2 regions of the Micromonospora parathelypteridis genome follow, and region 1 is predicted to be linked to the other one. Evidence: riboswitches for the same ligand, from Rfam matches in the RefSeq annotation. Region 1 holds a riboswitch; the other holds the start of a gene.
What was found. Region 1 has a riboswitch for cobalamin ahead of cobN (cobaltochelatase subunit CobN). Riboswitches for the same ligand answer to the same signal wherever they lie in the genome.
Positions count from the first base shown of each region.

Region 2: it holds a riboswitch for cobalamin, as region 1 does, so the genes downstream of both, HNR20_RS03225 (acyl-CoA thioesterase) here and cobN (cobaltochelatase subunit CobN) in region 1, are expected to answer to the same signal.

Region 1 covers NZ_JACHDP010000001.1:14,707-21,830, reverse strand. The annotation lists gene HNR20_RS00090 (RNA polymerase sigma factor) at 1-68, opposite strand, end outside; gene HNR20_RS00085 (hypothetical protein) at 204-539, shown strand; gene HNR20_RS00080 (MFS transporter) at 544-1,791, opposite strand; gene HNR20_RS00075 (ArsR/SmtB family transcription factor) at 1,886-2,845, shown strand; gene HNR20_RS00070 (MBL fold metallo-hydrolase) at 2,919-3,626, opposite strand; cobalamin riboswitch at 3,950-4,127, shown strand; gene cobN (cobaltochelatase subunit CobN) at 4,417-7,124, shown strand, end outside.
Region 2 covers NZ_JACHDP010000001.1:837,998-845,121, forward strand. The annotation lists gene HNR20_RS03210 (acetyl/propionyl/methylcrotonyl-CoA carboxylase subunit alpha) at 1-1,542, shown strand, start outside; gene HNR20_RS03215 (GNAT family N-acetyltransferase) at 1,718-2,248, shown strand; gene HNR20_RS03220 (ABC transporter substrate-binding protein) at 2,321-3,220, opposite strand; gene HNR20_RS03225 (acyl-CoA thioesterase) at 3,312-3,758, opposite strand; cobalamin riboswitch at 3,951-4,167, opposite strand; gene HNR20_RS03230 (copper resistance CopC family protein) at 4,326-6,350, shown strand; gene HNR20_RS03235 (copper chaperone PCu(A)C) at 6,496-7,080, shown strand; gene HNR20_RS03240 (Dyp-type peroxidase) at 7,077-7,124, shown strand, end outside.

The DNA.
Region 1 (7,124 bases):
TCCAGGTCACCTGCCCGAGCGCGGGTGACGAGCGCGTCGTCGTCCAGGGGAACCTCCGTTCCGGTCACACCCATGACACCGCTCACGCGCTGCGGGTTCCAGCTCCGGGTTCTCGAAACGGGTCAGGTGTCTCCCATCCGGCGTGCAGCGTATTTCCAGGAATCGGTGCTGCACTGGAGGGGCGTCGAGGAGAGGGGCTGGGCATGAGCTGGTTCAACCGCCGGTCACGGGGCGCTGAGGCGACCCCGACGAAGCTGGACCGGGAGGCGACCCGGGATGATCTTGCCGCGCTGGAGTCGTTCATCGCCTCCCGGCAGGGGGTGGAGTTCTACCTGGAGCCGGAGACCACCGCGACGGACACCACCGTGGTGGCGATCGCCCACGACGGCGAGTGGATCCGTCGCCGTACCGGCACGCCACGCGCGGCGGGGGCCATCGCCCGCAAGCACGCGGTGCCGCTGTACGAGGCGGCGCGCACCGGTTACCCGGAGCGGATGCGGGTGTGGAACCGAGCCCACCCGGAACGGCACGCTCGCTGAGTTTTCACAGCGCAGCTTCCTGAGAGGCGGTCGCGCGGGCTTCCATCTGCCGGAATTCGGGCGATGTGACCGTTCGTAACGTCGCGGCGAGCACGAGGGCGCAGAGAGCAGCTCCGCCCCAGAAGACCGCTCTTACGCTGACCAGTTCCGCGGTGAGGCCAGCGAGCAGAGCCCCGAGCGGCATTGATCCCCAGCTGGTCAGACGGCTGACCCCGCTGTAGCGCCCCATCATCTCGTCGGGCACGACGAGTGCGCGCAGCGAGCTGTAGGTGACGTTCCACGCGCCGGAGCCGGCGCCGCCCAGGAAGGTCGTTACCGCGATCAGCCTTGGAGACGAGGAGAACGCTGGCGTTGCCAGCAGCACGGCGAAGCCCGCCATTGACGCGGCGAGGACGACCCGCCGTCCCAGCCGACGGGTGAGAGCGGGCGCGGCGGCGGCTCCCAGGACGCCGCCCATTCCGAGGGCGCCGATCAGCAGGCCGTACTCCGAGCGGCTCAGGTCCATCGGTCCGGGTGCGACCGCATAGACGACGATGACCGCCATCCAGGCCGCCCAGCATCCGCTCGCCGCGCCGGCCACCAACAGCAGGGTCCGCAGAATTCTTGCCTGCCATACGTATCGGATGCCCTCCCGGATGTCGGCACGGAGGCCGGGAGCGTTCGTCGCCGATCTGCGGTGACCGTCGCTGCGGTAGTGACCGGTCATGACTGCCAGAGCGAGCAGTGCGCCTGCGTAGCCGACGCCGCCGGCGCCGAGCGCGACGGCCAGTCCGGCGGCGGCCAGCAGGCCACCCAGAGGCGGCCCGATGAACTCGTTGGCCGCGGTCTCGGTCGCCGTCAACTTCGCGAACGCGGATTCCATGCGATTGCGGGGTATGACCATCGGCACGATCGACATCCGGGTGGTGTCGGCGAACACCTCGGCGGTGCCGAGGAGCAGTGCCCCCGCGTACAGGCCGGCCAGCGGCAGCATGTCCGCGAGGATGCCAACCACGAGTACGGCGAGGACCAGGGCGCGCGCGGCGGCCATCCTGATGATCAGGCACCGGCGGTCGACTCGGTCGGCGAGCGCGCCGGCTGGCAGTGCGAACAGCAACCAGGGCAGGGTGTTGGCCAGGGTGGTGCCGGCAACCAGCGCAGGGGAATCCGTCATCGAGACGGCAACCAGAGGCAGGGTCAGCTTGACGACGCCGTCGGCCAGGTTGGTGACCGCGGTACCGGCCCACAGTGCCGTGAAGTTCCGCGCGCTCACGGTCGTCGGATCGTATGGTCGGCTGTCGCTGTGCATGGTCAGGAGCTTGCAGCGGTCCGCGTTGCCGCCCTAGAGTTTCGACTGGAGGCGAAACGTGGCAGTGTTCCTGGTGGACGCCGAAGTGCTGGCGCAGGCGCGTTTCGGCACGTCACAGCTCACCGAGACGTTGGGGGCGCTGAATATCCTCCGCCGGGCTCAGCCGCTTCCGTGGCACCGGATCTGGCGGGACCAGCATGTCGAGGCCTTCCAGGGCTATCTCGACGGCGACCCGGTGACCGCGGCTATTCTGGCGCACGCGATCTCGTCCTCCTGGATGGCCGATTTCCTGACGGTGCCGCCCGCCCGCCCGGACATGACGCTGGACGACGAGCTCGTGGAGCTGGAGTCGCTTCCGGACGACCGCATCCGTGAGGACCTGGCCCACGTACGTTCCCCGCTGGCCCAGGAACTACTCGGCTCGGGGTTGGCGACCCGGACGGCCGCCCTGTTGCGCTGGGTCTGGCGCCACACGATCGAGGCGGACTGGCCGCGCCGGCAGTCGGTGCTGCGTGCCGATGTGGTGTCCCGGATCTCCCGCCTGGGCAGGGACGGATGGTCCGGGGTCGTCAACGACATGCGACCGGGCATGCGGTGGCTCGGCGACGGACGGCTGCAGGTCGAGGAGCGGCCCTACCCGCCGTCCGACGTGCGGGGCGGGACGCTGACGTTCTTCGCGGCGCACTGCCGGGGAGGCTGGATCTCCTGGAGGTTGCCCGACCGCTTCGGGATCGTCTATCCGGTGACGGGGATCTTCAACGAGGCGGCATCCACCACACCGGATCCTCTGCGTCGCCTGCTCGGGAACGCGCGGAGCAGCATTCTGGTGCAGGCAGCCGAGCCGGTCAGCACCACGGCGGTGGTCGCCGCAACCGGACTGCCGCTCGGCACGGTCGGTGGCCACCTGCGCGTGTTGACGGATGCCGGCCTGCTCCGCAAGCGCCGATCTGGCCGGGAAGTCCTCTACTGGTGGACGGACACAGCCCGGGCGCTCGTGGCCGGAGCCTTGTCGACGTGACGGGGCCCGGCGGGTCGGCACAGGGTCGCCGCAGTCCGCGCGCCGGGCGGCACGTCCGCTGAGGCTCGTCTGCTCAGGCAGCCACAACGGCTGAGCGGGCCTGCTCAAGCGTCATCGGCTCGGCGTGGCTGGACACGTACCAGTGGTAGGTGTCGTCGAGCAGGCGCCGGACCAGGCCCAGGTCGAGGCCGTCCTCGGGTCTGCGCAGATGCGCCGGCGGTGGGTAGAAGCAGTCGCCGAGCAGCATCACGCCCGAGTCGGGCACCAGCACGACGGTCGAGTCCGGCGCGTGGCCGCCGCCGACGTGACGCAGCCGAACCCCCACCGGCAGCTCGTCCACGTCGGTGAAGGTCCGGGTCGGCGGCAGGACGGCGAAGTCGTTCCAGGAGTCCACCGCGCGTGCCCGGGCCCGGAAGCTCGGGCCGAGGCGGGGATTGGCGCGTACCTGCTCGCGCAGATAGTGGTGACTCCACGGTCGGGCGGCCTCCGCGCGAAGCAGCGCGGTGGCCGTTTCGTGCCCGACGATCTCCACCCCGGGCCATGCGCAGGCGCCCCAGACGTGGTCCCAGTGGTGGTGGGTGTAGACGAGCCAGCGCGGCTGCGGCAGGCCGGCGGCGGTCAACGCGGCCTGGATCTCGCGGGCGTGCGCGGGGCTCTGTCCGGCGTCGATCATCACACTGCCGCGTTCGTCGGCGACGACGGCGACACCGGCCTGGACCGCCTCCGGGTCGGGATCGCCCGGACAGAGCCAGACCCGGCCGGCGAGGTGGCGGAATCGCATGGCGACGATGCTGATCGACCCCCGAGATTGATCGCGGACGTTGCTCCGGTGAGCGCCAATCGTAGGTGATCACGCCGAATGGCACCGCCCAGAGGCGATCGGCGCAGGCCAGGGCGCATGCGCCCAACCTTTGCGCCGCTTCGACTGACGCGACGAGAGGCGGCGTCACTGTCGTGCGGGGTGAAGCGGAGCAAAGGGTGCGTCGCATTGACCCGGGGCATTCCGACGCGCGGCTTCGAGCGCCTTGCGATCGGCGAGAATCAATGGAGTGCACCCGTCTGGCGGTGCCGGGGTCGGCGTTGACCGGCGGCGCGACGGTGTGGCAGCATTCGCGGCCTGACGGCAGTGAAGGAAGTCGGTGCGAATCCGACGCGGTCCCGCCACTGTCACCGGGGAGCGATCCCCCCTCGTGAGTCACGGCCGTGTGTCTGCGGTTGGAAGGCCGGGGGAAGAGCGTCGATCCGGAAGCCAGGATACTTCGGCCGTCGGGACGTACCCCAGGGCGTGGACACCCGAGGAGGACCCGATGACGCAGGACGTCTCATTCATCGACGGATACCGTCGTGGCTCGTGCGGCTGCCGTGCCGCCGCCACGATCGGCAGCATTGTCGGCCCACCGGCTCCCGGGCGCGACCTCTCCGCTCACTGCTGAGTTCCGTACCGCACCGCCCGTCGTCCCCGGCCCCGCGCCGCTGACCTGGCCGGACCGCGGTACCTGCCGAACCCTGCGCCCATCCCTCATGCCGGGTCGCTCCCGTGAGCGCCCCGGCGTCACTGTCCGGAGCCCGCCGTGCGCATCCTGTTGCTCTCCACCGCCGACACCGACCTGCTGGCCGCCCGCGCCAGCGGCACCGACTACCGGCTGGCCAACCCCGCGCGGGTCGCCGCCGACGAGGTGCCCGCCCTGCTCGACGGGGTCGATCTCGTCGTCGTACGCCTGCTCGGGGGTCGGCAGGCGTGGCCGGACGGCCTCGCCGCGGTGCTCGCCACCGGCGTCCCGACGGTCGTGCTCGGCGGCGAGGCGCTACCCGACGCGGAGCTGATGGCCATCTCCACCGTGCCGTCCGGTGTCGTCACCCAGGCGCTGGCGTACCTGGTCGAGGGCGGGCCGGACAACCTGGGGCAGCTGGCCCGGTTCCTGTCCGACACGGTGTTGCTCACCGGCGAGGGGTTCACCCCGCCCGCGCCGACCCCCGCCTACGGCGTGCACGGGGAGCACCCCGCCGACCCGGACCGGCCCACCGTGGGCATCGTCTTCTACCGCGCACACGCGCTGGCCGGGAACACCGGGTTCGTCGACGTGCTCGCCGAGGCGGTACGCGCGGCCGGCGGCAATCCGCTGCCGATCTTCTGCGGTTCGCTGCGCGGGCTGACCGCGGGCGCCGGCCCGCTCGGGCTCTTCGCCCGCTGCGACGCGCTGCTGGTCACCGTGCTCGCGGCCGGTGGCGCGGTCGCCGCGGACGCCTCCGGTGGAGGCGACGAGGACGCCTGGGACGTCGGCGCGCTGGCCGCCCTGGACGTGCCGATCATCCAGGCGCTCTGCCTGACCAGCACCCGAGAGCAGTGGGCCAACAGCGATGCCGGGCTGTCCCCGTTGGACGCCGCGATGCAGGTGGCCATCCCCGAGTTCGACGGCCGGATCGTCACCGTGCCGTTCTCGTTCAAGCAGATCGACGCCGACGGGCTCAGCGTCTACGCCGCCGACGCCGAGCGGGCCGCCCGCGTCGCCGGCATCGCGGTGCGCCACGCCCGCCTGCGGTACGTGCCGAACGCCCACAAGCGGGTCGCCGTGGTGCTCAGCTCGTACCCCACCAAACACTCCCGCGTCGGCAACGCCGTCGGGCTGGACACCCCGGTCTCGGCGGTCCGGCTGCTCGCCGCGCTCGCCGCGGCCGGTTACCACCTGGGCGACGCGCCGGTGCCCGACGACGGCGACGCGCTGATCCACGCGCTGATCGCCGCCGGCGGTCACGACGTGGAGTGGCTCACCCCGGAGCAGTTGGCCGCCGCCGAGGCCCGGATACCGGGGCAGACGTACCAGCGGTGGTTCGACCAGGTGCCGGCCGAGTTGCGCGAGCGGATGCGGGAGCACTGGGGCGAGCCGCCTGGCGAGCTCTACACCGACGGCGGCGACATCGTGCTCGCCGGGCTGCGCTTCGGCAACGTGGTGCTGCTGATCCAGCCGCCACGCGGCTTCGGGGAGAACCCGATCGCCATCTACCACGACCCGGACCTGCCGCCCAGCCACCACTACCTGGCCGCGTACCGCTGGTTGTCCGCGCCGGCCGCCGACGGCGGCTTCGGTGCGGACGCCGTGGTCCACCTGGGCAAGCACGGCACCCTGGAGTGGCTGCCCGGCAAGGGCCTCGGCCTGGCCGCCGACTGCGCACCCGACGCGGTCCTCAGTGACCTGCCGCTGGTCTACCCGTTCATCGTCAACGACCCGGGCGAGGGCACCCAGGCCAAGCGGCGGGCGCACGCCGTGGTGATCGACCACCTGGTGCCGCCGATGGCTCGCGCCGAGACCTACGGCGACCTGGCCAAGCTGGAGCAACTACTCGACGAGTACGCGACCGTGCAGGCGCTCGACCCGGCCAAGGTGCCCACCGTGCGGGCGCAGATCTGGGACCTGGTGCGTGCCGCCGAGCTGCACCACGACCTGCACGCCGAGGCGATGCCCGACGCGGACGACTTCGACGACTTCGTGCTGCACCTCGACGGGTACCTCTGCGAGGTCAAGGACGTGCAGATCCGCGACGGGCTGCACATCCTCGCCGACGCGCCCACCGGTGAGCCGCGGGTCAACCTGGTCCTCGCGGTGCTGCGCGCGCCACAGATCTGGGGCGGCGCCCGTGCCCTGCCCGGCCTGCGGCAGGCCCTCGCCGTCGCGTACTCCCTCGACGAGCAGGAGCTGCTCGCGTCGCCGGGCCGACGGCTGGCGCTGCCCAGCACGTTGACCGACGTGGTGGACGGCCCGGCCGGCACCGCCGCCGACGCCGTCGACCTGATCGAGGCCCTCGCCCGACGGTTGGTCATCGGCATGGAGACGCTCGGCTGGGACGCCGACGCCGTCGAGACGGTGGTCGAGGAGGTGACCGGCCAGCGGGTCCCGGACGTCGCCGCGGTGCTGCACTTCGCCGCCACCGAGTTGGTGCCCCGCCTGGACCGGACCACCGACGAGTTGACCCACACCCTCGGCGCGCTCGACGGCCGGTTCGTGCCACCCGGCCCGTCCGGCTCACCCACCCGTGGCCTGGTCAACGTGCTGCCCACCGGCCGTAACTTCTACTCCGTCGACCCGAAGGCCATCCCCAGCCGCAACGCCTGGGACGTCGGAGTGGCCCTCGCCGACTCCCTGCTGGCCCGACACCTCGCCGACACCGGGGCGTACCCCCGGTCGGTGGGGTTGACCGTGTGGGGCACCAGCGCCATGCGGACCCAGGGCGACGACATCGCCGAGGTGCTCGCGCTGCTGGGCTGCCGGCCCGTCTGGGACGA
Region 2 (7,124 bases), 820 kb from region 1:
GCCGACGCCGTGCATCCCGGCTACGGGTTCCTCTCCGAGAACGCCGAGTTCGCCCAGGCGGTGCTGGACGCCGGCCTCACCTGGATCGGCCCGCCGCCGGCGGCGATCCGGGCCTTGGGCGACAAGGTCACCGCCCGGCACATCGCCGAGCGGGTGGGCGCTCCCTTGGTGGCCGGCACGCCGGGTCCGGTGGCCGGCGCCGACGAGGTCGTCGCGTTCGCCAGCGAGCACGGGCTGCCGGTGGCGATCAAGGCCGCGTTCGGTGGTGGTGGCCGGGGTCTGAAGGTCGCCCGGGCCGTGGCGGACATCCCCGAGCTCTACCAATCCGCGGTCCGGGAGGCGGTCGCGGCGTTCGGCCGGGGCGAGTGTTTCGTCGAGCGGTATCTCGACGGGCCCCGGCACGTCGAGACGCAGTGTCTGGCCGACCGGCACGGCTCCGTGGTGGTGGTGTCCACCCGGGACTGCACTCTGCAGCGACGCCACCAGAAGCTTGTCGAGGAGGCGCCGGCGCCGTTTCTCTCGCCAGCGCAGCAGGAGACCCTGTACGACGCTTCCAAGGCGATCCTCCGGGAGGCAGGTTACGTCGGCGCCGGGACCTGCGAGTTTCTCATCGCCCGCGACGGAACCATCTCGTTCCTGGAGGTCAACACCCGGCTACAGGTCGAGCATCCGGTCACCGAGGAGGTCACCGGCATCGACCTGGTGCGGGAGATGTTCCGGATCGCCCGCGGCGAGCCGTTGGGTTACGAAGATCCGCCGGTACGCGGGCACTCGATCGAGTTCCGGATCAACGGGGAGGATCCCGGCCGCGGTTTCCTGCCGGCACCGGGGACCCTCACCCGCTTCGTTCCGCCGAGCGGTCCCGGCGTCCGGCTCGACCCCGGCGTCGAGGCCGGTTCGGTGATCGGGCCGGCCTGGGATTCCATGCTGGCCAAGCTGGTCATCACCGGGCGGGATCGGCAGCAGGCGTTGCAACGAGCCCGACGGGCGCTGGCCGAGTTCCGGATCGAGGGCCTGGCGACGACCCTGCCGTTCCACCGCGCGGTGGTCGCCGACCCCGCGTTCGCACCCGACTCCCCCGATGACGAGTTCGACGTGCACACCCGGTGGATCGAGACCGCATTCGCCAACCGGCTGACCCCGTACCCGGGTCCCGGGCAGGGCGTGCCCGGCCCCGAGGACCGGGAGACCGTGGTGGTGGAGGTCCGTGGCAGACGCGTCGAGGTCACCGTGCCCGCCGGTCTCGGCAGGGCGTCCGCAGCGGGCCGTGGGCTCAACCGTCCCCCGCAGCGCCTTGCCGCCGCCGGCGGTGCGCCCACCGGGGGCGGAGAGGCGCTGACCTCCCCGATGCACGGCACGATCACGAAGGTTGCGGTTGCCGACGGGCAGCGGGTGCAGGCCGGCGACCTGATCGTCGTGCTGGAGGCGATGAAGATGGAGCAGCCGCTGCAGGCGCACCGGGCGGGCACCGTCAAGGGCATGACCGCTGAGATCGGTACGAACGTGCAGAGCGGTGCGCTCATCTGCGAGATCAGGGACTGAGGTCACGCTGCCGACGCCGCGGCGCCAACCACTCCTGCCCCGCCCGGTCGCAGCACCGACCGGGCGCCGAACGGCGATGCCCTGCATGAGCTGCTGGTCGGCGTGGCGCTGGATTCCCCAGGACCATGATCATTATCTCGGTCGTGATCGGCCAGCCGCGGTTTACGATCCCGCCATGGACGACATCACCCGCGGCATACGTATCAGACGCGGTGGCCCGGCCGATGCACCCGCCGTACTGGACATGCTCGATTCCGCGGTGATCTGGATGAACGATCGCGGCAACACCGAGCAGTGGGGCACGATCCCGTTCTCGGAGAAGCCCGGAGGGCCCGAGTTGGTCGACCGGTACCTGACCGAGAACCTCCCGTACATCGCGGAGGTGGACGGAACACCGGCCGCGACCCTGGTGTTGGACTCCGGGCCCAACCCGCGGGCGCCGATCGCGCCCGCGAAAGAACCCGAGCGGTACGTCCGCCTACTCGTCTCCCACCGACGATTCGCCGGTCGGAAACTCGGGTCGGCCCTGCTGGCACACGCCGTGGACGAAACCCGGCGAGCCGGCGTGCGGTTGCTCCGGGTCGACTGCTGGGCGGGCGGCGGTGGCGAATTGGTGGCGTTCTACGAGCGCCACGGGTTCACTTCCACCGAAAGCTTCCTGTCTGGAACCTGGCCAGGGCAGGTGCTCGCCCAACGGGTCGCTTGAGCCGCGCTTCGCCGCCGACGCGCTTCGGCGGGGTCCGGCTACCCGCGGAACCCAGGTTCACCAGCGGCTGCGTCAACCGGCGTCGACGGGAACCCGCCGAGCGCGGGCGTCTGGACGGCCAGCAAGGATCGCGGCGAGGATCTCCGCGCCGTCGACGACCCTCGGGCCGGGTCGGTTGAAGTAGGCGGGCCCGTCGACCACCCACACCTGCCCCTGACGAACCGCGGGCAGGTCCGCCCAGCCGGGTTGCGTGGCCGCCACGGACAGCTCGTCGAAGGTTCGCTCGGGCGTGAATCCGCACGGCCCGAACACCACCACGTCGGGAGCCAGGTCCGCGACCACGGACCACCGGTGCGGGATGCTGTGCGCGCCCGGCCCGAGCAGCAGAGACCGCCCGCCCGCATAGGTGATCTGCTCCGGCACCCAGTGTCCGCCGGGCATCAGCGGGTCGAGCCACTCGACGAACAGCACCGTCGGCGCATCGGTCACCGACCCCGGCAAGGCGGCGAGGCGACGCTCGCCGTCAGCCCGGATCTCCGCTGCCCTGCCCTCGGTGCCGGTCAGCGCGGCCACGACGTCGACCGTGTCCAGGATCCCGCCGATGGTCCTCGCCTCCAGGGACACCACCCTGGTATCGAGGTCGATCATCCGCACGGCGTCGTTGACCCGTTCGTAGGAGACCGCACACACGTCGCACAGATCCTGGGTCAGGATCAGATCCGGCTTCAAGTCCTCCAGCAGGGCGACGTCGAGCTGGTACAACGACGATCCTCGGTGCGCGTCGCCAGCGATCGCCGCCGAGATCTCCCTGCTCGTCAGGGCTTCAGGCAGGGAAGTCGCAGTTACCGCCGGAATATCGGCGAGGTCCCCCGGCGGCCAGTCACACTCGTGCGTCCGGCCGACCAGGTGCCCGGTCACGCCAAGCATGGCCACGATGTCCGTGGCCGCCGGCAGCAGTGAAACGATTCGCACACCCGCCTGCCTACCAGGCATGACCGAGCCACGTCCACTCGCCGACACCGCGAGAGCCGGCCAACGTCGCGACGGACAGTCCGAGCATGTCTCAGACCTCCTCGGCGCCGTCGAGCAACGCCCGTCGCAGCGCCAAACGGTGCTCCCGGCGGATCTCCGCCTCCCGGTAGCGACGCCGGTCCCCGTCCGTCTCCGGCAGCAGCGGCGGCACCGCCCGCGGCTGCCCGTCGTCGTCGATGGCGACCATGACCAGGTGGGCGGTGGCCACGTCGGTGGGCGGCACCGCCCGATCCCACCGGTCCGCGGTGACCTTCACGGCCACCTCCATCGAGCTGCGTCCCGCCCAGGTGATGCGCGCGTCGACGTGGACGACGTCACCGACCCGAACCGCCCGGAGGAACGCGGTCTCGTCGATGGCGGCGGTGACGGCCGGCCCGTCGGAATGCCGGGCGGCGACCACCCCGGCAACGGAGTCGATGAGGTTGAGGATCCGGCCACCGTGCACCGTACCCATCAGGTTCGTGTGGTGCTGATCCATGATCTGCGACAGGGTCAGGTGCGACGCCGACGGCGCTCGACCGTCGATCGTGATGATGTCGTGCACAGCGGTAGTCCGTCCCTCGGGAAACCACACCACCGGAACGCGGACACGCTGACGAGGACACACCCACGCAGATGCGCGGCAGGTCACCCGCTCAGCCCACCCGCGAGGCCGACGGCAGCGCACACGGTTGTGTACGCGGCACCGGCAGGTCTTCGGACTCGCGGGCCTGACCGGCTCCACGCCGATCTCCTACTGGCCGTCGCTTCCCAGGCCACTGGCCCAGTGCTGATGACGGCGGTCGTTCCCACTCACCGCTGCGGGGCAGTCCCGGATTCACACCGGGTTCCCTCTTACGACGCCCGATCGGCAGCCGACCGGGCGAACCAGCGCCGCCGGGAAGCATAGCTGGTCAGCGAGGCCGCCCAGCCAGCTGGCGTGCCTCGCGGCTGGACAGGCCACGCCAGGACACGAAGATCGATCCCCAACCTCGCCAACTTTTGCCATCTCGGTAAAAACGAAACCGCCTCTTGAAAAAAGTCTCGGCGTGGTGAGGATATTCAGATGCGTCGTCTCCCCCAGACTCCCGGGCGAGTGGTCTCGGCCCTCCTCGCGCTCGTCCTCGCCTCGGCGGTCGCTCTGCTCGCGTCCGCTCAGCCCGCGGCAGCTCACGGGACCCTCGCGATGTCCACGCCAGGGGACGGTGCCACGTTGCGTGAGCCGCTGGCGGCGGTGCAGCTGTACTTCACGGAGAAGGTCGCCGCCAACGCGTACTTCACGATCACCGCCCCGGGCGGCGCCCGCGTCGACAACGGCTGGACGTACGGCGAGCCGAAGCCGCTGGACAAGCCGGTGCGGGAGTACTTCCTGGTGGAGGGGAAGTTCGAACCGCGTGAGTACAAGACCGGGTTCCCGGCGGTGGTGACCGTCGCCCATCTGCCGGCGGCCGGACAGTACTCGGTGAGCTACCTGTCGGTCGCCTCGGACGGAGACGCGGTCCGGGGCACGATGACCTTCCGCTACACGGGCCGGGCGACGGCCGCACCCCAGGGGTGGAGCCCGCCGACCCACCAGCCGGACCCGTCCCTCGTCGCCGCCATCGAGCAGCATTCGACGTCAGGACAGGCGTCGGCCGCACCGGCCGGATCGGCGGCCCCAGCAGCCGGGTCGGCGGCACCGGCGACGGCTGCCGCTTCGGCAGCGTCGAACGACGAGAGCGGTTCCGGCCCCCTGGCCTGGACCGGCTGGGTGGTCGCGGTCGTCGCGGCGGTGGCGGGATTCATTGGTTGGCGCCGCCCCGCGCCCGCCGGCAGATCCTCCGGCCGGGGCCGCGCATCGAAGGCGCCCTCGGGCCGACGCGACTCCGAACCCCGAGCCGGGAGCAAGACCACCGGCGGCAAGACCGGTACGACCGGCGGCAGTCGTCGAGGCGGCGCGGCCGGTTCCGGCGGCAGGCAGCGCGGCGTCGCCGTGCCCGCGGGGCGTAGGAGCGGGGCACTCGTCACCGCCAGGACCGCCGCGACCGGGTCAACGCCGGCAGGTCAACAGGCGGGGTCGACGCAGGCACCAGCCACCCCGGAGGACGAGTCGCGGTCCACCCCCGCCGACCCTCTGCTGCAGCATGTCGCTGCCGGGACACCCGGGTCTCGGCTGAGCAACACGCACCTGGCGCTGCTCGTCGGTGGGCTGACGCTGGCCCTGCTCGCCGGGTTCGGGCTGGCCCGCATCGGTACGGGCACCGAGGAACCGACCAGCAACGCGCGGCAGCCCGCCGGCGCTCCGGCTACCTCCGGGCGAGCGATATCCGCAGGCGATGGGCATCAACACCCGGCAGGAACCGGCCCGCACTCGCACCCCGGCGACGGGGGCACGGGCGAGACGCTGGCGGCGGGGACGACGGTCAGCGCCGGCGGGTACACGCTGCAACCGCTGGAGCGATCCCAACCACCCGGGGTACGCGCGGACTACCGGTTCCGGATCGTCGGGACCGACCGGCAGGCGGCGACACGCTTCGCGGTGGTCCACGACAAGCCGTTGCACATGATCGTGGTGGGTCGCGACCTGAGCGGCTACCAGCATCTGCACCCGACGATGGCCTCCGATGGCACCTGGAGCGTCCCCCTGACGCTGGCCCGGCCCGGTGGCTACCGCATCTACGCCGACTTCTCCGTGACCGCGGCCGACGGTGCCCAACTGCCTCTCGTCCTGGGCGTCGACCACCATGTTGCTGGCGCGTACGCGCCGGCCGCCCTGCCACCGGCGCAGGCACAAGCGGCGGCTGGGCCGTTCGAGGTGTCGATGACCGGCACGCCAACGGTGGCGGTGACGGCGCCGGTGCAGTTCCAGGTCAACCGCGCCGGCACGGCGGAGTCGGCGCAACTGGAGCGGTACCTGGGCGCGTACGGGCACCTGGTCGTGGTCCGCGAGGGTGACCTCGGCTACGTACACGTCCACCCCGAGCCGGAACTGGTCGACGGAACGGTCAAGTTCTGGCTGACCGCTCCGAGTTCCGGCCGGTACCGAGCGTTCTTCGACTTCCAGGTTGGCGGGAAGGTGCACACCGCCGAGTACACGATCAACCTGCCGTGAGGTGAGGGGTCGGTAGACGCCCGCGCGGCCCGATCGGCGGCCGGTCGTCGGCAGCCAGGTGACGTCATTTGCCAGCCATACCGGAACTTTTCCGCTGGTGGTGCCGACCAACCTGACGCCAGACCCGTTACCGAAGGGACCGTTCATGCCCAGCACCACCCACGCCGGCGCAGGCCGCCGCCCGGTCGCTCTGCTCGCCACCGCCGCCCTCCTGGCAGTCGGTGTCGCCGGCTGCGGATCGTCGGAAACCCCGTCGTCCGCCGCTGCGGGCCCGTCGGCGTCGGCGAGCGTCGCCGCGGGCGTGGTCGGCATCCGTGACCCGTGGGTGAAGGCCGCCGACAAGGGCATGACCGCGGCGTTCGGCACGCTGGTCAACGACACCGAGACCGACGTCACCATCACCGGCGCCTCCACCGAGGTGTCTCGGATGGAACTGCATGAGATGACCATGAAGGACGGAAAGATGGTCATGCAGGCCAAGCCGGGCGGCATCGTGATCAAGGCGAAGAGCACACATGTGCTCGAGCCGGGGGGCGACCACCTGATGCTGATGGACGTGAAGCAGCCGGTGCAGGCTGGCGACGAGCTGACCTTCACCCTCACCTTCGCCGACCTCAGGACCCAGACGTTCACCGCGGTGGCCAAGCCGTTCACCGGCGCCCAGGAGAGCTACGCGCCCGGCCATGGGGCCAGCCCGACGCCGGGAATGAGCATGAGCCCGGCCTCATGACCCCGGAACCCACTCTCCGTCCGGTGAGCAGACGTGGCCTGCTC